4 regions of the Paracoccus aminophilus JCM 7686 genome follow, and region 4 is predicted to be linked to each of the others. Evidence: riboswitches for the same ligand, from Rfam matches in the RefSeq annotation. Region 4 holds a riboswitch; each other region holds the start of a gene.
What was found. A riboswitch is a leader RNA that binds a small molecule or an ion and turns the genes downstream of it on or off. The one in region 4 is predicted to bind cobalamin.
Positions count from the first base shown of each region.

Region 1: another riboswitch for cobalamin. It lies ahead of JCM7686_RS22005 (CbtB domain-containing protein); the one in region 4 lies ahead of nrdH (glutaredoxin-like protein NrdH).
Region 2: another riboswitch for cobalamin. It lies ahead of JCM7686_RS07010 (DUF1852 domain-containing protein); the one in region 4 lies ahead of nrdH (glutaredoxin-like protein NrdH).
Region 3: another riboswitch for cobalamin. It lies ahead of JCM7686_RS17810 ((2Fe-2S) ferredoxin domain-containing protein); the one in region 4 lies ahead of nrdH (glutaredoxin-like protein NrdH).

Region 1 is NC_022044.1:139,885-145,729, reverse strand. It holds gene JCM7686_RS22025 (MmgE/PrpD family protein) at 1-1,095, opposite strand, end outside; gene JCM7686_RS22020 (acyl-CoA thioesterase) at 1,111-1,503, opposite strand; gene JCM7686_RS22015 (short-chain fatty acyl-CoA regulator family protein) at 1,623-3,011, shown strand; gene JCM7686_RS22010 (CbtA family protein) at 3,082-3,921, opposite strand; gene JCM7686_RS22005 (CbtB domain-containing protein) at 3,933-4,136, opposite strand; adenosylcobalamin (AdoCbl) riboswitch at 4,184-4,276, opposite strand; gene JCM7686_RS22000 (histidine phosphatase family protein) at 4,357-4,905, shown strand; gene JCM7686_RS21995 (isocitrate lyase) at 5,020-5,845, opposite strand, start outside.
Region 2 is NC_022041.1:1,404,566-1,410,410, reverse strand. It holds gene JCM7686_RS07030 (amidase) at 1-79, opposite strand, end outside; gene betI (transcriptional regulator BetI) at 70-678, opposite strand; gene choX (choline ABC transporter substrate-binding protein) at 776-1,714, shown strand; gene JCM7686_RS24320 (hypothetical protein) at 1,746-1,964, opposite strand; cobalamin riboswitch at 1,982-2,181, shown strand; gene JCM7686_RS07010 (DUF1852 domain-containing protein) at 2,307-3,290, shown strand; gene JCM7686_RS07005 (methionine synthase) at 3,318-4,346, shown strand; gene JCM7686_RS07000 (benzoate/H(+) symporter BenE family transporter) at 4,414-5,619, opposite strand; gene JCM7686_RS06995 (sulfite exporter TauE/SafE family protein) at 5,761-5,845, opposite strand, start outside.
Region 3 is NC_022042.1:42,757-48,601, forward strand. It holds gene JCM7686_RS17805 (ABC transporter substrate-binding protein) at 1-323, opposite strand, end outside; gene JCM7686_RS17810 ((2Fe-2S) ferredoxin domain-containing protein) at 320-1,141, opposite strand; cobalamin riboswitch at 1,257-1,449, opposite strand; gene JCM7686_RS17815 (oligopeptide/dipeptide ABC transporter ATP-binding protein) at 1,525-2,538, opposite strand; gene JCM7686_RS17820 (ABC transporter ATP-binding protein) at 2,540-3,508, opposite strand; gene JCM7686_RS17825 (ABC transporter permease) at 3,505-4,341, opposite strand; gene JCM7686_RS17830 (ABC transporter permease) at 4,338-5,327, opposite strand; gene JCM7686_RS17835 (ABC transporter substrate-binding protein) at 5,332-5,845, opposite strand, start outside.
Region 4 is NC_022041.1:137,879-143,723, forward strand. It holds gene JCM7686_RS00700 (LysR family transcriptional regulator) at 1-43, opposite strand, end outside; gene JCM7686_RS00705 (MFS transporter) at 225-1,580, shown strand; gene speB (agmatinase) at 1,604-2,569, shown strand; cobalamin riboswitch at 2,758-2,953, shown strand; gene nrdH (glutaredoxin-like protein NrdH) at 3,048-3,269, shown strand; gene nrdI (class Ib ribonucleoside-diphosphate reductase assembly flavoprotein NrdI) at 3,285-3,701, shown strand; gene nrdE (class 1b ribonucleoside-diphosphate reductase subunit alpha) at 3,683-5,809, shown strand.

The DNA.
Region 1 (5,845 bases), on a different replicon from region 4:
CGCGAAAATATACATGATCGAATGGTCCAAAGTCTCGCGCGAGGCCTTCGGGTCCATCTTCTGCGGGTCTTTCGCCCCGGTCCCGATGACGTAATGGGTGTGATGCGAGGTGTGGATGATGATGCTGTCGATCTGGCTCAGATCACCGATCCGTGGCCCCATGCGCCGCGCCAGATCAATCAGCGCCTGCGACTGATATTCCGCCGAATGCTCCTTGGTATAGGTGTCAAGGATCGCGCGTTTGGCCTGACCCTTGGCGGGCAAGGGCACCTGATAGCGCGCCTCGGGGCCCGACAGCAGCCAAGCGATAAAGCCGTCCTCGCCTTCCCATGCGGGCGACGGCGCGCCCTCGCCGCGCATGACGCGGTCCACCGCCTCGATCGCCATTTTGCCCGCAAAGGCCGGGGCAAAGGCCTTCCACGAGGAAATCTCGCCCTTGCGGCTTTGGCGCGTCGTCGTGGTGACATGCAAAGCCTGCTGGATCGCCTGATAAATCACCTCGGTCGGGAGTTTCAGCGCCGTGCCAATCCCGGCAGCGGCTGACGGCCCGAGATGGGCGATATGGTCGATCTTGTGCTCGTGCAGGCAGATGCCTTTGACCAGATTGACCTGAATCTCATAGCCCGTCGCGAGCCCCCGGATCAGATCGCGGCCCGAGAGCACGCAATGCTGGGCCACCGCCAGCAGCGGCGGGATATTGTCGCCGGGATGGCTGTAATCGGCGGCGAGGAAGGTGTCGTGGAAATCCAGCTCGCGCACCGCCGTGCCATTGGCCCAGGCCGCCCATTCCGGGCTGACGCGGGTCGCATCCGACATGCCAAAGACCGTCGCGCCGCGCTGATAGGGATGGCACAGCGCCTGTGCGCGCGCCGAGGCGACCGGACGCCGCGCCAGGGATGCCGCCGCCACCGCCGCATTGTCGATGATGCGGTTCACGATCATCTCGGTCACTTCGGGCAGAACCTCGACCGGATCGGCGGCGACCTCGGCGATTTTCCAGGCGAGCTGGTCCTCGCGCGGCAGATGTTCGGCGGATTTGTAGCTGCGCAGATCATGCAGGACGGTTGCGGCAGAGATCTTGTCGTGAATGGTCATTTCGCTTTCCTTTGTTCAGATCGGTGTGGCGAAGGGGGCGGGCGTCAGCGCCTGCGGGCGGCCTTTGTCATCGACCGCCACCATCTCGAAGCGCCCGCGCAGGACCTCGCGCCGGGTCGCAGAGCTCAGCGGTGCTGCCTGCCCCACGACCTCGACGGTCATCGAGCTGCGCCCGGTGCGGATGACCCTGGCCTCGAGCTCCAAGAGCGCGCCGACCGCAATCGGGGCGCCGAAATCGACCCGCTCCGAGCGCGCCATGACCACTGCGGTCCGGGCATGACGCGAGGCGGCGATAAAGGCCGCCTTGGCCATCAGCGCCAAGGCATTGCCGCCAAAGAGCGTCCCGTAATGGTTCGCCTGTTCGGGAAAGATCACTTCGGTCAGGGTGGTCGTGGCAGGTGCGGTCATGTCGATTGCCCTTCGCAAGATTGGCAATCCCATCTATTCACATCCGGGATACCGCGATAAACTCCTGAAAAAGCGGTGATCTGCGAAGGTCATTCTTGCAAATTGCAAAGGTTGCGAAGATGGCAAAGACATTCATGGGCGTGCGCCTGCGCCGCTTGCGCGAGGAACGCGGGCTCACTCAGGCGGCGCTGGCCCGCGCGCTCGAGATCTCGCCGAGCTATCTCAACCAGATCGAGCAGAACCAGCGTCCGCTGACCGTGCCGGTGCTTTTGAAGCTCAATCAGGCCTTCGGGCTGGATGTGCAGCTCTTTTCCGATGCCGATGAGGGGCGGCTCATCACCGAGCTGCGCGGCGCCTTGGCCGATCAGGGCGCGGGGGCGTCTTTGGCCGAGGTGCGCGAGCTCGCCGCCAATATGCCCGCCGTCGCTCGCGCGATTGTCGCGATGCAGCGGCGTCTGCGCGATACGGCAGAGCGCGCCGATCTTCTGGCCGGGCGGCTCGACAACCGCGACAGCGCGGCCTCTCCGGCGGCGTTTGAATCGGTGCGCGACTGGTTTTACGAGCGGCGCAATTACATCCCCGAGCTCGACGAGGCCGCCGAGGCCATCGGCGCGGCCCTGCCGCCCGGTCGCATGACGCCGGGGCTGATCGACCGGCTGGCGGGGCGGCATGGCATCCGCATTGCGCTTGCGCCCGAAAGCGGCAGTCTGCGCCACTTTGACCCGGCGGCGCGGCTCTTGCATCTCGCCGCTCATCTGAGCGAGGGCCAGCAGGCCTATCAGATCGCGACCCAGCTGGCCTTTCTCGAACAGGATGAGCTGATCCGGCGGCTCTCGGATGAGCCGGGGCTCGGCCCCGATGCCCGCGCCTTGCTGCGCATTGGGCTTGCGAACTATTTCGCGGGCGCGCTGCTGCTGCCCTACCGGCTGTTTCTGGCGACGGCCGAGGCGCTTGGCTATGACATCGACCTGCTCGGGCGTCGCTTTGGCGTGGGGTTCGAGACCACCTGTCACCGGCTCTCGACCCTGCAACGCCCCGAGGCGCGCGGCGTGCCGTTTTTCTTCATCCGCACCGACCGCGCCGGGAATATCTCGAAGCGGCAGTCCGCCACCGATTTCCACTTTTCGCGGATCGGCGGGTCCTGCCCGCTGTGGAATATCTACGAGGCGTTCTCGCGCCCCGGAGAAATCGTGCGGCAGGTCGCGCAAATGCCCGACGGGCGCAGTTATCTGTGGATTGCGCGGCTGGTGCGGCACGGTCAGGGCGGGTTTGCCGCCTTGGAAAAGACCTTCACGGTCGCGGTCGGTTGTGATCTCGCCCATGCCGAGCGGCTGGTCTATGCGCGCGGGCTCGATCTGCACGATCCGGGTCTTGCGACGCGGATCGGCCCGGGCTGCAAGGTCTGCGAGCGGCCCGCCTGTCCGCAGCGCGCCTTTCCGATGCTGGGCCGCGCGCTGGATGTCAGCCCGACCGATGCACGGTTCGCGCCCTATTCCAGCGGGGCCTGACAGAAAAACGCGCCGACGGGAGGGCCGGCGCGTCAGATGTGTCAGGATCGCTGCGTGTTAAGGGGGCGTCTTAAGCGAGCCGCGTGCGATGGGCCGGCGTGTGGTTCCACGAACGCTGGACCAGCCAGCCGAAGATCAGCCCGATGCCGCCCCAGAGCACCGCCTCGATCACCAGCGAGACCGTGCGGAAGTGCCAAAGCAGATCGCCCGGGAAATCCGCAGGAACTTCGTTGATCGTGGGCAGCACAAAGCCCGCCGCCGTGACCAGCCCAAGATAGGCGATGGTGGCGATGATGCCCGACTGCCAGCGGTTGGTGCTGCTGCGCGCGATTGCGACCGCGATCACCATGGCGATGATCGACAAAAGCAGCATCGCGAAATAAAGCTGCGTGCGCATTCCGATGGTCTCGCCGTGGCCGACCGCGGGCGGGTTGGCCGGGTATTTGAGCTGCGGCACGATGATGACCATGACATAGCCAAGCCCGGCCATGATCGCCGAGGTCGCCTGTGCCGAGAGATGCGAGAAACGCCCCTCGATCAGCGCGAAGGCCAGACCGAAGATGCCGCCAAGCCCCGCGCCAAAGACCAGCATCCCGGTCAGCAGGCCAAAGCCCGCCTGAGTCTCGCGCGACACCAGCGCCTCTTCGTCGCCGCCATGCGAATGCCCGGCAGGCGCCGCAGATTCGCTTGATGCGACCACGGTCGAACCCGCGTCGGTCGTGCCATGTTCATGGGTCGCGGCCTCATGGGTGGCGGCGTGATCGGCCTCGGCTTCAGCGGCGGAATTCGCCTCTTCGATGGCAATGGCGGCGGCAACCGGGGGCTCGCCCCAGACGCGGCCCACGCCAAACGCCAATAGGCCAGCGATCAGCCCGGCAATCATGCCGAGCAGCAAATAACGTCCAGTCATGTCAGATCCCCTCAGTGGCAGGGGAAGCCGAGGAGGTGACGGGCATCATGCACGAATTCATGCACATACATGCCGTCGAACAATGCCACCGCGCCTTGCTCGGTGGTGACGAAATACATGGCGAGCAGCATGATCACGCCCGCAAAGATCGCCCAAGGCGCCCATTTGCTCAGCGGGATCGGCTCGACCTGAAAGTCGGGGGCGACGGCAGACATAGCCATAATTTCTCTCCTTCGGATACGCGTCCGGCGTGGATTTCTGCTTGCCATGAACAGGGGTCTGACTTCCGCGAGGCTTTCGCGGTTACAGTGGCGCGACCGCGCCGGATTCACACCGGCTTCCACCGTCAGGACAATCTCGAAGATGCTGCGCCTGCAATGTGGCAATGTCAAAGAGAACTTGCCTGACCTAACCCCAATGTCCGAAGCTCAACTGATGACGATCCGACTTTCCCTGATTTGCGCCGCGCCCCCTGACGGCACGGCTTTCCCCGCCGATCAGCCAGCCTCTCGGCCTGCGCTGGACAAGCTGACCCCGCTTGCCGGGGCGGACCTCTGCCTGATCTCGCCCCTGCGGCGCGCGCGCGACACCGCGCAGGCGCTTGGCTGTCAGGGCGTGCTGGTCCCTGCTTTGGCCGAGACCGATTTCGGCGCCTGGGCCGGGCGCGCGCCCGCCGATCTGCTGGCCGAAGCCCCCGCCGATTTCGCGGCCTGGCTGGGCGATCCCACCGCCGCGCCGCATGGGGGCGAAAGCTTCGCGCAGATGGCCGCGCGGGTGACCGGCTGGCTTGACGCCCTGACGCCCGAAAGCGGAGAGCTGATCGCCATTACCCATCCCGGCCCGATTCAGGCGCTGGTCCTGTCGGTGCTCGACGCGCCCCTGAGCGCCGCCGCGCGGGTCAGCGTCAAGCCCCTGTCGCGCACGCGGCTGAGCCATGACGGGCGGCGCTGGTCGCTCCATCCCGGCGCCGCGCTCTTCGACTAACCGGCGCGGGCAGGACGGCGAAAACAGATGCGCCGCCCCCGGAAGGGACGGCGCAGAGAGGGCCGGTTTACCGCGATTCCCAAGGAAACCCCGGCCCCCTATCCGGGGCGCGGCTTATTCCGCCGCGAATTGGTTCATCGTATTGGCATGGCCGCCCGCTTTCAGCGCGCGCTCGCCCGCGACCATTTCCTTGAACGTGTCGCCCAGATCCGAGCCGACCTCGTGCTGGTGCTTGACCGCCGAGATGCCGCGCCGGATTTCCTCGCGCTGGACCGTCTTCACATAGGCCAGCATCTTGTCCTCGCCGAAATAGCCGCGGCTGAGTTCATCGACCGATTTCGCGGTGAGGTGGAAGGTCGGCAACGTGATGAGGTTGTGGAAGACCCCCGCGCGCGCCGAAATATCGGTCTGGAAGCGTTGCAGACGCGCATCTGCCTCGCGGCCGAGATCCGTCGCGTCGTAATCGGCCTTCATCAGCTCATTGCCCTCGGGGTAATCGCGCGCGCTGATCTTGCCCTCGGCCAGCCATTGTGTGCGCACCTGTTTGCGCAGGTTGAGCGTCCAGTTGAAGCTCGGCGAGTTGTTATAGGTCAGCTTGGCTTTCGGCACCTCCTTGCGGATTTCATTCACCATGCTGGCGATCTCATCGACATTCGGCGTGTCGGTTTCGATCCACAGGAGATCCGCGCCGCCATCGCGCAGCGAGGCCACGCAATCCTCGATCACCCGGGCGCGGCCGGTGCCTTCGATGAAGGGGAAGAGCCCGTTCGGCAGGCGCACCGGCTTGACGAATTCGCCGCCCTGATAGAGCGCAAGTTCGCCCTCGCGGATCGGATTGGCCTCGGTGATCTGCTCGGTCTTCAGCCATTTGAGATATTCGGCGGCGTGATCGCCCGGCTTCTGGCTGACCGGCACTTTCTGGGTCAGACCGGCGCCAAGG
Region 2 (5,845 bases), 1.3 Mb from region 4:
CACGGGCCGAGACCTCCCGAGCCGCAATCAGCCTCGCCAGACCGACGCCATCCGCTGCGGCATATTCCGTCAGTTCCATGTCCTCGCCTCCCGCCGCGAGAGCTGGCCGACCAGCTGCAAGACGTATTTCTGAAAGATCGGCAGCGCGGTCTCTGTGGTGATATGGCCGGTCGGTTGCGCGGCCCCGACCCAGAGACCATCGATCATGGCCGACAGGCAGTTCACCGCGAAATCAATATCCTCCGCCGGAATGAGCGGACGGAGGCAATGCGCGATATTGCTGGCCAGCCGACGGTGATAGATCGTCTGGAAGCGCAGCATCTCGGCATTGCCGCGCAGCGCGGCCCAGAGCGCAAACCATGTGCTGGCGACGGCAGGCTGGAATTGCTCGGGGTCGAACTGCGCCGAGGCGATGGCCATGAGCCGCTCCATCGGGGTCGAGGCCTTGCGCAGATTGCGCACAGTCGCGCGGGACAGCTCGCGGTTCAGATGGCGCAGAACCAGCGTGTAGAGCTCGTCCCTGCTGCCGAAATAATGCGTGATCAGGCTCGGCGAGATGCCGGCTCGGCTGCCGATCTGCCGGATCGAGCTTTGCTCGATCCCGCGCTCATGGATCGTCTCGATCGCTGCCGCGATGATCTGCTGCTGTCGTATCGTCTGCATTCCAAGTTTTGGCATCACATCTCTCTGTTTCGACCGTCTGGGATTTTTTTATTGAACACGTCAACAAAGTAATTATTCTTGTTGGCGTGTTCAATAAAAAACTGAGACGCAGATGAAATCGCACCTCCTCTCCGCCAGCCTCGCCCTGCTGCTGCTCGCGCCCCACGCTGGCGCGGCTGCCGAGGCGGAAGCCTGCCAGACTGTTCGTCTCGCCGATCTTGGCTGGACGGATCTCGCGCTGACCAATGCCACCGCCTCGCTGCTGCTGAAGGCTTTGGGCTATATACCCGAGCAGATCTATCTCAGCCTCAACCTGACCTATGAGGCGCTGAAAAGCGATCAGGTCGATGTGTTCCTCGGCAACTGGTTGCCTGCCCAAAGCACTGAGTTCAAATCCTATTTCGACAATGGCGATGTCGCGGTGCTGTCGACGAATCTGACCGGCGCCAAATTCACCCTCGCGGTTCCGAGTTATGTCGCCGAGGCGGGCGTCACCTCGTTTGACGATCTGGCCAAGCACGCCGACAAGTTCGGGTCGAAGATCTACGGTATCGAGGCCGGGGCCAACAAACCCTTGCTCGAGATGATCGAGGCCGGACGCCACGGCTTAGGCGATTGGGAGCTGGTCGAATCGAGCGAAGCCGCGACGCTCGCACAGGTGGATCGTTTGACGCGACGCGGTGACTGGATCGTCTTCCTTGGCTGGGAGCCCCATCCGATGAACATCAAATACAAGCTGAGCTATCTCAGCGGAGGTGATGAGGAATATGGCCCGAACTTTGGCGGCGCCACCGTCAGGACCATTACCCGCACCGGTTACGCACAAGAGTGCCCCAATGTGGCAAAGCTGCTCGACAATCTGAAATTCGATCTCGCCTATGAAAACACCGGGATGAACGCGATCACCGAAGACGGTGCGGACCCCTCGGATGTGGCCAAGGATCTGATCGCCAAGCGGCCTGAACTTCTCCAGACTTGGCTTGCGGGCGTGAAGACCGTCGATGGCGCGGAAGGCTATAAGGCCGCTGCAGAAACCATCCTCCCACACTGACGGCGGGAGGCGTTCCTCCTGCTTTTGGGCTTTAGAGCCGTGGCTTTGAATGCAGGAATGACGCAGTTGCGGCGAGGGCAATGTGGTCTACGTCGAAGCAAGGCAACCCGTTGTGCTCCCCGAAACCCCGTGCTTGCCCGCCCGCCAGCAGATCGAAATCGATGCCGTAATCAGGCCACAGCGAACTGCTCAAACCCTCATATTCTTCATATTCAACATGAATATTCCGACGATCCAGCCGCGTTGACATCGTCCCCCATCCGGCCGATCTTGCCATCGGATCAAGGTGCCGGGGGAAGCCCCGGATAAAAGGGAATCCGGTCAGGCTGTCGCCGAATCCGGAACTGCCCCCGCAACTGTAGGCGGCGAGCCTGTCTGACATGCCACTGGCGCGGAGTTCGCGTCGGGAAGGCCAGACTAGGTGACGACCCGCAAGTCAGGAAACCTGCCTCGATCACTCACCTGTTCCGGCTGCGGTGGGCAGTCGGGAGCGGCCATCCGCAAGGTGACATCGCCGCCTCGTGACTCCGTCACGGGGAGTCATTTCGTTTTCACGGCCTGTCGATTCAGGCCGCTCAGAAGGCATGTCAGGATGAGAACAGACCTCACCTATTCGCTCAAAAGCACGCGGTTCGACGAGAATTATCGCCCGGCCGAGAACACGCGCACCACGACCAACTTTGCCAATCTCGCCCGAGGCAGCAGGCGCGAGGAAAACCTGCGCAACACCTTCAAAATGATCGACAACCGCTTCAATGCTCTGGCGCATTGGGACAATCCGGGAAACGACCGCTATTCGGTCGAATTGGAGATCATCTCTGCGGAAATCAGCATCGGAGATAACAAAAGCGCCGAGGCTTTCCCCCTGATCGAAATCTTGAAACCGACGATCCTTGATCGGAAAAACGGCCAGCGCATCGAAGGAATTGCGGGGAATAATTTCTCGTCCTATGTCCGCGATTATGATTTCAGTATCCTGCTACCGCAGCACAATGACGGGCGATCAAGTTTCAGCGCGCCAGCGCATTTCGGTGATCTGCATGGGAATCTCTTCCGGTTCTTTCTGAAGTCTCCTGCCTATAAAGAGACCTTCAAAAAGCTTCCGGTCATCTGCCTGAGCGTGTCCAGCAGCAAAACCTATCAGAGAACCGAAAACACGCATCCCGTTCTGGGCGTTGAATATCGGCAGGATGCCTTCTCTGCGACTGATCTTTACTTTGAAAAGATGGGCTTGCAGGTGCGCTACTTCATGCCTCCAAACAGTGTCGCCCCCTTGGCGTTCTATTTTACCGGTGATCTGCTGAGTGATTACTCATGTCTCGAACTGATTGGCACGATCAGCACGATGGAAACCTTTCAAAGGATCTACCGCCCAGAAATCTACAATGCCAATTCCATCGCTGGAAAAACCTACCAACCAAGCTTGAAACATCAGGATTATTCCCTGACGCAGATCGCTTATGATCGCGATGAGCGCAGCCGGCTGGCGATCGAGCAAGGACAACGCGCACGCGACACTTTCATTGAGCCATATCGAGAAATTCTCGAGAAATGGTCCTCCCAATACTCTGCCTGATCAACGACGATGCAAGGTCACATTACCATGAATAAGCTTTTGCCCACTTCGACCGCCGGAAGCCTTCCCAAGCCGGTTTGGCTCGCCCAGCCTGAAACCCTCTGGTCGCCGTGGAAGCTTCAGGGCGACGAGCTGATTGAAGGAAAACAGGATGCCCTGCGCGTCACCCTGAGCGATCAGCAACAGGCGGGCATCGATATTGTCAGCGACGGCGAACAAACGCGTCAGCATTTCGTCACGACCTTTATCGAGCATCTCGATGGCGTGGATTTCGAGAAACGCGAGACCGTCCGGATCCGCAATCGTTATGACGCGAGCGTGCCCTCGGTCGTCGGAGCCGTCTCTCGCCCCAAATCTGTCTTTATCGAGGATGCCAAATTTCTGCGTGGACTGACCGATCAGCCGATCAAATGGGCGCTGCCCGGTCCGATGACCATGATCGACACGCTTTACGATGGTCATTACAAAAGCCGCGAGAAACTCGCCTGGGAATTTGCGAAAATCCTCAATCAAGAAGCCAAAGAGCTTGAGGCTACAGGTGTCGACATCATCCAGTTTGACGAACCGGCCTTCAATGTCTTCTTCGACGAAGTGAATGATTGGGGGATCGCCGCTTTGGAACGGGCGGTCGAGGGCCTCAACTGCCAGACCGCCGTTCATATCTGCTATGGCTATGGCATCAAGGCCAATACAGATTGGAAGAAAACCCTTGGCGCAGAGTGGCGGCAATATGAGGAGATTTTCCCCAAGCTCCAGAAATCATCCCTCGACCTAATTTCACTCGAGTGCCAGCACTCCCGTGTGCCAATGGATCTGATTGAACTTCTCCGCGGCAAGAAAGTCATGGTGGGGGCAATTGATGTGGCGACCGATACCATCGAAACGCCCGAAGAGGTGGCCGATGTTTTGCGAAAGGCGTTGCAATTCGTGGATGCCGACAAGCTCTACCCCTGCACCAATTGCGGCATGGCGCCGCTGTCGCGGACCGTGGCGAGCGGGAAGCTGGCGGCATTGAGCGCCGGGGCAAAGATCGTCCGACGTGAGCTTTCGGCCTGACGATCCTCGCCGCGTCGGCGGGTACCGCGCGGGCTCCCTGCCCCGCGCGACCTGAGACCCCGAGCCCTCATGTCCTCCGCGGCCCCTGCCGCAGCGCGACATAGGCGATGAGGCCGATCACCAGCCCCCAGAATGCGCCGCCGATGCCCAACATTCGGATATTGGCGGCCGAGGCGAGGAAGGTGATGAGCGCCGCCTCGCGTGATGCGGGATCCGCCAGCGCAGTTGCGAGACTACCGCCGATCGTCCCAAGCAGCGCCAGCCCTGCGAGCGTGGTGATGAAGCTCGCGGGGAAGGCCATAAAGATCGCGGCCAAGGTGACGCCGAACACGCCGACGAGGATGTAGAAGACCCCCGCCGCAATCCCGCCGATCCAGCGCTTCGAGCGGTCCTCATGGGCCTCTGGCCCGGTCACGATGGCCGCGGTGATTGCGGCGACGTTGAAGGCATGCGAGCCGAACGGCGCCATGATCAGCGAGCCAAGCCCGGTCAGCGTGACGATCGGATTGGCGCTCGTCTTGAACCCGTCGTTGCGCAGAACCAGCATCCCCGGCATATATTGCCCGGTGAGCGTGATCAGAAACAGCGGCAGCGCGATGCTGAGGCTAGCATTGAGCGAAAAGACCGGCCAGGTGAAGACCGGGGCTGCCAGTTTCAGCTCGAGCCCCGCAAGACCCGCCTCGCCGCGCAGCAAAAGCCAGGCGAGGCCGATGATCAGAATGCCGACCACGGCATAGCGCGCGGTGAAACGCTTGAGCAGCAGATAGGAGAGGACCAGCAGGCCGACGAGCAGCGGCTCGGTGCTCGCCCCGCCAAAGGCGCCGATCCCGAAATTCAGCAAGATGCCCGCCAGCAAAGCCGAGGCGATGGCTGCGGGGATCAGGCGGATGACCTTCTCGAAATAGCCCGAGACGCCGAGCAGGACGAAGGCCGCAGCCGAGAGCATATAGGCGCCGATCGCCTCGGGATAACTCGTGGTGCCAAGCGTCGCGACGAGAAAGGCAGCGCCGGGCGTAGACCATGCGGTAATGATCGGCTCGCGGTAACGCCAGCTCAGGATCAGCCCGGTCACGCCGACCCCGATCGAGACCGACCACACCCAAGAGGCAGTCTCTGCGGCGCTGAGGCCCGCGATCCGCGCGGCCTGAAAGACGAGAATGAAGGTGCCGCCATAATTGACGATGACGGAGATCAGTCCGGCGACGATGGGATGGATCAGATCATTGGCGCGCAGCGGCGCGGCAGGACTATGGGCAGGGTTATTCGCGGACATGGCAAACGGATCTCTCGGAAGGGCGGCACGGGGCCGAAGGCTCGGACCGGACCTAGCCGAGAAATGGCGCGGCGGACCCGGCCATTTGAGCGATCATGGCCATACCATTGCGCAGGCGCCGCGCACCGGCCCAAGCTGCGCTCAGAAAGCCTCGCGGATCGCCAGCAAGAGGCCAGCGCCGAAGAGCAGCCAGATCAGCAGCCTGCGAAACGCCGCATCGCTGAGC
Region 3 (5,845 bases), on a different replicon from region 4:
GCCTTCAGCGCAGCGGCGGTCACAGGGCTGCCGTCCGAAAAGCGGCGCCCCTCAGCCAAGGTGATGGTCCAGCTCAGATCTCCGGTCCGGTTGGCCGATTGCGCCAGCTCGGGCACCAGCCGGCCCGCGGCATCGACGCTCCAGAGCTGGCCGCCGACGCCGTGGCTGGTCAGCGCCCAGCCCGCCGAGCCCGCTGTGGGGTCAAGGTTGTCGACCAGAAACGTCTGGCCCACCCGCAAGGCATCTTGGGCCAAAGCCGGAAGCGCCAGAGTCGCGCCCAAGGCCAAAAGGCCCGCGAAAGCCGATTTTCCGAACAGGGTCATTCGTGTTCCTTCTTCTCAGGGGAAAGGGGCAGGGCCCGGAGCTGCTGTTTGCGGCCTCCGGGCGAATAGGCAAAATCGGCGACCGGATGACCGGCCAGAAGGTGTTCGTCAATCATGCGGTCGAGGGCCTCTTCGGTGACACCGCCATACCAGGTGCCATCGGGAAAGACCTGCACCACCGGCCCAAGCGCGCAGGGCCCAAGGCAGCTCGTCTTGGCCGTCATCGTGCCCGCGCCGGTCACCCGCAGCTTGCGGCGGACCTGTTGGTTGCGCAGATGCGCCCAGATCGCGGTCGCGCCCCGCGCATGGCAGGTCGGTCCGGTGCAGACCAGAACCCGGTAATGCTGGGACGGTACCTGAACCGCTTCGGGCCGGGGTGCATCGCCACAAGGCAAGGCATGACGCGGCGCTTCAAGCGCCAGCCGCGCCAAGATGTCGGAGAGGCCCGCGGTGGCCGCGATCTCGTCGGCCAGCACGATGTCGGGCAACGGGCTTTCAGCCCGCCAAAGCGCCAGCATCAGGCCCAGCCAATTGCGCAGGCTCGGCTCCATCGGCACGATCACGGGCAGGATCACGACCTGCGCCAGCCCCTTTTCGGCAAGCGACCGCAGAGCATCGCGCAGCGAGGGCTCACCTTGTTCGAGATAGCAGCATTCGACCAGATCGAACCGGGCGCGGATCTCGGGTCGCGCCGCCAAAGCCGCAGCGATCCGGGACATCTCGCGATGGGGCGTGGCCGCGAATGCGGATTTGGCCAGCAGCAGAAGCGCCTGCCGCTGGGGTTTGCCCGCCATTTCGCCTTCCTGACGGTGATCCACGCCCGCCCTCCTGCACAGGTTCCGCAGCGGGATGGGGGGAGATCCGGCAGCGATGGGCCCCAACTGAAAGGGGCCCGACACCGCGAACACGCCCCCGCGATACTCCCGATCGCGGAACAGCCTCTGTCGTCAGGCAGGTCTCCTGGCTTGCAGGTCGTCAGGCCTTCGCATCGGTCTTCCCGGCCATGGGGCCAGTGACGGGTGATGCGAGCCCTCGCTGCATACAGTTGCGGGTCAGCTCCGGTTTCTCACCGGATTCCCTCTTAGCCCGGCCACCACATCCGAGGATCTGGCGACGGGAACCTTGACCCGAACCTTCTGCCGCTTCGGCCCGAGCCGGTCAAGTCGGCAGAAGATCCTCGGTTGGGCGCGGCAGGATGCGCTCAAGGCGCGGGGGTTTGGACGGTCGCAGACAGGCGCGCGACCGCCGGATCCGCCTGCGGGAAATGGCAGCGGAAAGAGCCCCTGTCATCTTGCGTCAGGGCAGGTGCCTCGGCCCGGCAGCGGTCGCGCACCGCCGGGCAGCGGGTCGAGAAACGGCAGCCGGGGGGCGGGTTGATCGGGCTTGGGATCTCGCCTTGCAGCACCACCCGCTTTTGCCGCTGCGCCGGGTCGATGACGGCGCGCGCAGACAGAAGTGCGGCGGTATAGGGGTGGCGCGGGTGGCGAAAGAGCGCGGCGGTCTCGGCCTCTTCGACGATCTGGCCGAGATACATCACCGCGACGCGATCGGTGACGCGGCGGATCACATTGAGATCATGGCTGACCATCACATAGGTCAGGCCATATTCCTGCTTGAGCTCGAGCATGAGGTTCAACAGCTCGCCCCGGATCGAGAGATCGAGCCCCGCCGTCGGCTCATCCGCGATAATGAGCTCTGGCTGCAGCGCCAGCGCACGGGCAATCGCCACCCGCCGCGCCTGTCCGCCCGAAAGCTGATGCGGGTATTTCTCTAGCAGTTCCCGCGCGAGCCCCAGCCGCTCGAAGGCCTTCAGCACGCGCGGCCAATGCTCGGCCATGGGCAGGCCGTGAATGCGCAAGGGCTCGGCCAGCAGCTTGCCCACGGCCATGCGCGGCGAAAGCGAGGCGGCGGCGTCCTGCAGCAGCATCTGGACGCGCCGCCGATAGGCCATTTCGTCCTTCGCGAGCAGCTCGGACAGGTTTTCGCCCGCGAAGGTGACCCGGCCCGCGCTTGCCCGTTGTAAGGCCACGAAAACCCGGCACAGCGTCGTCTTGCCCGAGCCGCTTTCGCCGACCAGCCCGGTGACCGAGCCGCGCGGGATCGAAAGCGTGACCTCATCAAGCGCGCGGATGACATTGCCGAAGGTGACAGAGAGCTTCTCGAAAGCGATCAGCGGCGGCGCGGTGCGGTGGAGAGTTTCGGAACGCCAATCCATGTCAGATCCTCGTGCAACGAACGGAAACACCCGCGCCGACCTCGGCCATGGGCACCGGGCCACGCAGGCAAAGCTCGTCCACCAGCGCACAACGCGGGGCGAAGGCACAGCCCGCAAGCAGCGCGGACGGGCTGGGCGGATGGCCGGGAATGGTCTTGAGCGCGGTGCCGCTTTCGCCCTCGTCGATCTCGCAGCCAAGCAGCGCGGCGGTATAGGGATGGCGGGGATTGCCGATGATCTCGGCCATCGGCCCGGCTTCGACCACCAGCCCGCCATAGACGACGATGGCGTCGTCGCAGAACTCGGACAAGAGCCCGAGGTGATGCGAGATGAAGAGGACCGAACAGGCACTCTCGCGTTGCAGATCGCGGAAGATCTCGACGATCTGGGCCTCGACGGTTGCATCTAGCGCGGTCGTCGGCTCGTCGGCGAGGATCAGCTGGGGATTGGTCAACAGCGCCATGGCGATCATCACGCGCTGCCTCATCCCGCCCGACATCTGATGCGGATAGGCGGCAAGGCGGCGCGCGGGTTCCGAGATGCCGACGCGTTGCAGCATCGCCTCGGCCGCGGCCATGGCATCCGCGCGCGAGACACCGGGTCGCTTGCGCCGGATGACATCGACAAGCTGGGTGCCGATCTTGAAGACCGGATTGAGCACGGTCATCGGATCTTGAAAGATCATCGCGATCCGGTCGCCGCGCAAGGCGCGCTTTTGGGGCTCGGTGAGCGCCAGCAGATCAAGGCCCTGAAAGCGGATCTCGCCGCCGACCTTGGTGACATTGCTGGCAAGCAGCCCGAGGATCGCCGAGGCGAGGGTCGATTTGCCTGAACCGGATTCGCCGACCACGCCGACAATCCGGCCCGGCGCGATGTCGATATCGACGCCGCGCAAGAGATGCAGCGGGCCGGTCGCGCCTGCGGCCTCGACGCTGAGATCGCGGATCGAAACAAGGGGGGTGGTGCTCATCTTGCGGACCTCCTTCTGGGGTCGATCGCATCGCGCAGGGCCTCGCCCAGAAGCGTGAAACCAAGGGTCGCCCCGGCCAATGCGACGCAAGAGACGATGACCGGAATGGTCGATTGGTTGATATTGGCAAAGCCGTCGTAGATCAGCGTTCCCCAGCTTGCGAGCGGCGGGCGCACGCCAAGGCCGATGAACGAGAGACCCGCCTCGATGGCGATGACCACGGGGATGTCCATGCTGGCCAAAATGACCAAAGGCCCCATGATATTTGGCAGGATATGCATCAGCGCGATGCGGCTTCGCGAGGCGCCTAAGATGCGCTCGGCCTCGATATAGGGCTGCTCGCGCACGGTCAGCACCTGGGCGCGGGCGACGCGGCCGAAATGTGGGATCATGGTGATCGCGATGATCAGGGCCACATTCCACATCCCCGGTCCAAGAACGGCGATGAAGGCCAAAGCCAGCACCAGAGATGGAAAAGAGGCGATCACGTCGAAGACGATCAGGATCGGCCTTTCCCAACGATTGGGCGATTCCGCCGCGATGATGCCCAGCAGCGTGCCAAGTGTCAGGGCGAGCGCGATCGCGCTCAAAGCGACGCCCATCGCCACGGTCGAACCATGGATCAACCGGCTCAGCAGATCGCGCCCGAGATGGTCGGTCCCGAGCCAATGGGCCCAGCTCGGCGCCTCGAAGCGATGGGCGATGTTGATCTTGCCCGGCGGTTGCAGGTTTAGAACCGGCGCGAGCAGCGCCAGCGTGCAGATCGTCACGACGACCAGCAGGGCGAAGGCTCCCGACGGGCGGGCGAGGATGCGGCGCAGAACTTCGCTCATGTGCTGCCCCCCGCGCGGGTCATGCCGCGCCGAATGCGCGGATCCAGCGCCGAATAGGACAGATCGACGAGCAGATTGGTCAGGGTGAACAGCAAGACGATGACCAGCACGACGCCCTGCAGCACCGGGAAATTCCGCATGGTGATCGCGTCAAGCACCAGCCGCCCAAGCCCCGGGCGCGAGAAGATAATCTCGACCAGAACCGCCCCGCCGAGCAAGCGCCCGATGCCCATGCCGAGGACGGCAATGGTCGGGATGCTGGCGTTTTTCAGGGCATATTTATAGATGATCTTGCGCTCGGAGAGGCCATAGGCCCGGCTCGTGCGGATGAAGTCCGAGCCGAGGATTTCCAGCAGAGACGAGCGCACAAGCCGCGCGATCATGCCGACCCAGCCAATCGCCAAAGCGGTCGCGGGCAGGATCATGCGGTAGATCTGATCAAGCAGATTGCCGCTGTCGCCCGCGCCGAGCACCGGAAACCACGGCAGCCAGATCGCGAAAATGACGAGCAGGAGAATCGCCACGACAAAGCCCGGGATCGCGATGAAGGCGACCGAGACGAAGGCGAGCGCCGTGTCCATGGGCGAGCCCGGATGGCGCGCCGCATAGATCCCCAAAGGCACGCCGATGATCACGGCCAGCGCGATCGCGACAAAGGTCAGCGTGACCGTATAGGGCAGGGCGGCCATGACCATATCGACGACGCTGCGCCCGGTGATGACATCCTGACCGAGGTTGCCGCTCAGGACATTGCCGAAAAAGATCAGCAGCCGCTCGGGGATGGGCCGGTCGAGGCCCATCTTCTCGATGAATTGCGCCGCATATTCGGGCGTGGCCTGCGGCCCGAGAAGCGTGCTCGCGGGGTCTCCGGGAACGATGGCGCTGAGGGTGAACAGGACCAGCATCGAGCCAAAGATCGTGAGCACGGTCGTCGCAAGGCGGCTGATCAGATAGCGGGTGGTTGGCGCGTTGAGCAGATGACCCATCCCGTCACACCGGCGCGAAGCGGTTGTAGGTCAGCGCCGTGCCAAAGGGCCCGAGGCTTGGCCGGACCGAGTTGCGCCGCACATAGATCAGCGTTTCATGGGTCAGCCAGACGAAGGCCGCGGAGTCTTCCATCGCCTTTTGCGCATCGACGATATAGCTCGCGCGCGCGGTCGTATCCATCGCCTCGGAGGCTTTCTCCAGCGCCTCGTCAAAGGCGGGCGCGGTCCAACGCTGCCAGTTCCAGACCCCGACCTGATTGCTCGCGAAGGGAAAGGCCAGATAATTCGGGTCGAGCGCGCCATTGAAGCGCATGATGAAAAGCTGAAGCTTCTTGCCCTCATCGCCCTTGCCCGCCGACCAGAAACTGCCGCCGTCACGGACATCGAGCTCGATATTGATGCCGACCTCGGCCAGCTGGGCCTGCGCGACCAGCGCCATATTCACGAAAGTCGGCTGGTTCAGGACCAGCATCTGCGCGCTGAAGCCGCTGGCCATCCCGGCCTCGGCCAGCAGGCTG
Region 4 (5,845 bases):
AGAAGGTGCGCAGATTGCGCAAGGTATAGTCGTTGATGCGCATCGCTCCTCCTCCTTTCGGTCGAATACATCAGAAATCCCGAAACGAATAACAGAAACTCTCGATTTATGGCAGGTGAGCGGCGCGGCATCGTCAGATCCGGTCGCAGGACAGCGGGGAGGTTGTCCTGCGGCCAGGGCCTGCGCTCCCCAAAGCCGCAACCAGCCAGAGGGGAGGAGACCTCATGACTGCCGAGACCACCGAATTCAGGGCCAATCCCGGTCCGAGCCGCGCTGAGGTGGCCGAAAGCGGCCTGCTGCGCCGCGCCGCCTTCGCCAGCTTCATCGGAACCTTTGTCGAATGGTTCGACTATGCCGTTTACGGCTTTCTCGCCGCGGTCATCGCCAAGGTGTTCTTTCCGGCGACCGATGCCCGCAGCGCCTTGATGGCGACCTATGCGGTCTTTGCGCTGAGCTTCATCGTGCGTCCGATCGGCGGCGTGATCTGGGGCCATTTCGGCGATAAATTCGGGCGCAAGGCGACGCTGTCGCTGTCGATCTTCATCATGTCGGGCGCGACTTTCGTCATTGCTTTCCTGCCGGGCTATCAGTCCGTCGGCATGTTGGCACCGGTGCTGTTGCTGCTGACGCGGATGGTGCAGGGCTTTGCCGCCTCGGGCGAATTCGCGGGCGCGGCCTCGTTTCTGGCGGAATATGCGCCCGACAACCGGCGCGGCTTTTTCACCTGCCTTGTGCCTGCGGGTGAGGCGACCGGGCTGCTCGCGGCCTCGCTGTTCGTGGCGGTGCTTTATGGCGTCCTGACCGAAGAACAATTGCTGTCCTGGGGCTGGCGTCTGCCCTTCCTGATGGCGCTGCCCTTGGGCTTTGTCGGCGTCTACATCCGGCGCCGCCTTGAGGAATCCCCGCATTTCCAATCGCTTGAGGAAGAGCGCCATGTGCCCGTGGCTCCGGTCAAAGAGCTGCTTCAGAACCATCTGCCGCAGATCTTCACGGCCTTTGGCGGCACCTTGGTCAATGCGGTCGGCTTCTATCTGATCCTGATCTATATGCCGACCTGGCTGTCGGATGAGCTGGGCGTCGGCAAGGAAGCGGCCTTCCTGAGCGCGACGGTGACGCTTTTGGCCTATCTTTGCGCGATTTTCCTGATGGGGCGGTTGTCGGACCGGATTGGTCGCAAGCGGATCTTGCTGCTGTGCTCGGGGCTGTTCATGGTGGCGACGCTGCCTTTGTTCAGCGTGCTCTCGTCGGTCGATTACACCGGCATGGCGAGCGGTGGCTACCTGCTGATCCTCGCGGTTCTGTCGCTTTTTGGCATCCTCTTCGCGATGAATGGCGGCACGCTGGCGACCTTCCTGTGCGAGCTTTTCCCGACCCGCGTCCGCTTCTCGGGCTTCGCGCTCAGCTATAACTCGGCGAATGCGCTGTTCGGCGGCACCGCGCCGCTGGCGGCGACCTGGATCGGCGGCTTTATCGGCGCGGCCTATGCTCCGGCCTGGCTGCTGACCATCGCCGCCGCGATCACCTTTGTTTCCATCATGTTCAGCCGCGCCGGAGCCCCCGGCGCCAAGCTGGAAGACTGACCTCGACCCGAAAGGACCCCCTTATGAGCGCTACTTATGACGCTGGCCGCCTGAACCTGCCCTTCGTTGGCATCTGCACCTTCGGCAAGAATCCCTATGTCGCGGATTGGTCGAAGATCGACGCCGATGTTGCCGTGCTGGGCGCGCCCTTCGATTTCGGGACGCAATACCGCGCAGGCTCGCGCTTTGGGCCGAGGGGCGTGCGCGAGGCCTCGACGCTCTTCAGCTTTGGCCATGGCGGCGCCTATGACCACGAAGACGACGCGACCTATCTGACCTCGGATGTGCGCATCGTCGATATTGGCGACGCCGATATCGTCCACACCGATACCGCGAAAAGCCATGCCAATATCAAGACCGGGGTCGAGGCGATCCTGAATGCCGGGGCCTTCCCGGTGGTGATCGGCGGCGATCATTCGATCAACATCCCCTGCATCGAGGCCTTCGCGGGGCGCGGCGACATCCACATCCTGCAAATCGACGCCCATCTCGATTTCGTAGACGAGCGTCACGGCGTGCGCACCGGCCACGGCAGCCCGCTGCGCCGCGCCTCGGAAAAGGACTATGTCACGGGCATGACCCAGGTCGGCATCCGCAACGTCTCGTCGACGGCGCGCGATGGCTATGAGGCGGCGCGGGCGGCGGGCTCGGATATCCTCTCGGTGCGTCAGGCGCGCAAACTGGGGGCCGAGGGGGTGATCGACCGCATCCCGGAGGGCGCGCGCGTCTATGTCACGCTTGATATCGACGGCTTCTGCCCCTCGATCGCGCCCGGCACCGGCACGCCCTCGCATGGCGGCTTCCTCTATTACGAGGTGCTCGAAATGCTGCAGGCGGTGGCGCAACGTCACGAGATCGTCGGCATCGATCTGGTCGAGGTCGCGCCCGATTACGACCATGGCGATGTCACCTCGGTTCTGGCGGCGCAGGTGCTTCTGAACTTCCTCGGCTTCGTCTTCCACGCCCGGGCGCAGCGCACGCAAAGCTGATATGCTGCGGCGTCACAGCGATGGCGCTTGAAACCGAATCCGCAAGATGCGAGAGGGGGCCCAACGGCCCCCTTCTTCTTTTCCGGCCACCAGTTTTCCCTACATTTCAAGCAAAACTCAGCAAAGTCAGATGGCTTGGCGGGCATCGTTGCCTATATACCATATGTTGACATTTCTGTGGCGGTGGTGTCCATTGGTTGTGTTCTGGTTCTTGAGTCGGGCGAAAGCTTGAGGAGGGAAAAAGAGGGAAGCTGGTTCAAGCCAGCGCTGCCCCCGCAACTGTAGGCGGAGAGCGAAGCCAAAGAGGTCCGGGGGCTGCCACCCCTAGGGATCGGCCGAGCCGTGACCCGTGAGTCAGAGACCTGCCAGGACAGGAAAAAGACTTAACCGTGCGGTGGGCGCGGGACCTTTTGATATCCGTCGCGGTGCGCTTCGACGGTGGTCCCTTCGCCTCTCGTGCCATGCCTAGGGACAAAAAATGACCATCACCGTCTACTCCAAACCGGCTTGCGTGCAGTGCACGGCCACCACCCGCGCGCTCGATGCAAAGGGCCTGTCCTATCAGGTGGTGGACCTGACGGAAGACGCGGCTGCCATGGAGAAAGTGGTGGCGCTTGGCTATCGTCAGGCCCCGGTGGTGATCGCGGGTGAAGAGCATTGGGCCGGGTTCCGTCCCGACATGATCGGCCGCCTGTCGTAAGGAGCCCGCCGCGCCGTGCTGGATCTGGTCTATTACTCCTCGCGCTCGGGCAATACGGCCCGCTTGGTGGAGCGGCTGGGCCTTGGCGGCGCGCGGATACCCCTGTCGCCTGCCGAGCCGATGCCCGAGCCCCGCGTGCCCTATGTGCTGGTCCTGCCGACCTATGCAGACGGGCAGGGGCGGGGCGCTGTCGCCAAGCCGGTGATCCACTTCCTGAACGACACCGCCCGCCGCGCCTTGTTGCGTGGCGTCATCGCCGGGGGAAACCGAAACTTCGGCTCGACCTTCGCCCTTGCGGGCGATGTGATCGCACAAAAATGCAACGTCCCGGTGCTCTACCGCTTTGAGCTTTCCGGCAATGAAACCGACATCGCCCGTATCCGCGCGGGCCTAGCAGAATTCCGGGGGATGGAATGCTCGACAATGGCGTGAAGGCCGAACTCGATTATCATGCGCTGAACGCGATGCTGAACCTCTATGACAATGAGGGCAACATCCGCTTTGACGCCGACCGCAAGGCGGCGCATCAATATTTCCTCCAGCATGTGAACCAGAACACCGTGTTCTTCCACTCGCTGGACGAGAAGCTCGATTATCTGGTCGAGGAAGGCTATTACGAGGCCGAGGTTCTGGACCAATATTCCAAGAACTTCATGCGCCAGATCTGGGACGAGGCTTACCGCAAGAAGTTCCGCTTCCCGACCTTCCTCGGCGCGTTCAAATATTACACCTCCTATACACTGAAGACCCGCGACGGTCAGCGCTATCTCGAGCGTTATGAGGACCGCGTCGTCATGGTCTCGCTGGCGCTGGCGCGCGGCGATGAAAAGCTGGCGACCCGCTTCATGGATGAGATCCTTTCGGGGCGCTTCCAGCCGGCAACGCCGACCTTTCTCAATGCCGGGAAGAAATCGCGCGGCGAGCTGATTTCCTGCTTCCTGCTGCGCATCGAAGACAACATGGAATCGATCGGCCGCTCGATCAACTCGTCCTTGCAGCTCTCGAAGCGCGGCGGCGGCGTGGCCTTGATGCTGACCAATATCCGCGAATCCGGCGCACCGATCAAAGGTATCGAGAACCAGTCCTCGGGCGTCATCCCGGTGATGAAACTGCTGGAAGACAGCTTCTCCTACGCGAACCAGCTTGGCGCGCGTCAGGGTGCGGGCGCGGTCTATCTGAACGCTCACCACCCCGATATCCTGCGGTTCCTCGACACCAAGCGCGAGAACGCCGACGAGAAGATCCGCATCAAGACGCTGTCTTTGGGCGTGGTCATTCCCGATGTGACCTTCGATCTGGCGAAGAAGAACGAGGATATGTATCTCTTCTCGCCCCATGACGTGCAGAAGGTCTACGGCGTCCCCTTCTCGGAAATCTCGGTCACCGAGAAATATCAAGAGATGGTCGACGACAAGCGCATCAAGAAGAAAAAGATCAACGCCCGCGCCTTCTTCCAGACGCTGGCCGAGATCCAGTTCGAGAGCGGCTATCCCTATATCATGTTCGAAGACACGGTGAACAAAGCCAACCCGATCGACGGGCGCATCACCATGTCGAACCTCTGCTCGGAAATCCTGCAGGTCAATGAGGCCTCGGAGTTCAGCGAAGATCTGAGCTATTCCAAGATGGGCACGGATATTTCCTGCAACCTCGGCTCGCTGAATATCGCGGCAACGATGGACGGCCCGGATTTCGGCGCCACCGTCGAAGCGGCAATCCGCGCGCTGACGGCAGTGTCGGAAATGTCGGCAATCGAATCCGTCCCCTCGATCCGGCGCGGCAATGACGAGGCCCATGCGGTCGGTCTTGGCCAGATGAACCTGCACGGCTTCCTCGCCCGCGAGCGCATCCATTACGGCTCGCCCGAAGGCGTCGAGTTCACCAGCGTCTATTTCGCCGCCATCGCCTATCACGCGATCCGCGCCTCGAACCTGATCGCGCGCGAAAAAGGCGAGACTTTCAAGGGCTTCGAGAAATCGAAATATGCCGATGGCTCGTTCTTCGCAAAATATACCGAACAGGACTGGCTGCCGGTCTCGGAGGAGGTCGTGCGCGTCTTTGACGGCATCGAGCTGCCGACCCGTGAGGATTGGGCCGCGCTGAAGGCGGATGTGATGGCGCATGGCCTTTACAACCGCAACCTGCAAGCGGTGCCGCCGACCGGCTCGATCAGCTATATCAACAACTCGACCAGCTCGATCCACCCGATCGTGGCCAAGATCGAGATCCGCAAGGAAGGCAAGATCGGGCGCGTCTATTATCCGGCGGCTTTCATGAACAATGAAAACCTCGAATATTACCGCGACGCCTATGAAATCGGCCCCGAGAAAATTATCGACACCTATGCGGCGGCGACCGAGCACGTCGACCAAGGCTTGTCGCTGACGCTGTTCTTCCCGGCCGAGGCCACGACCCGCGACATCAACAAGGCGCAGATTTATGCGTGGAAGAAGGGGATCAAGACGATCTACTACATCCGCCTGCGCCAGACCGCGCTGGAAGGCACCGAGATTCAGGGCTGCGTGTCCTGCTCGCTCTGAGCCACGTCATGACGCCGGGGGCTGTCTGCCCCCGGA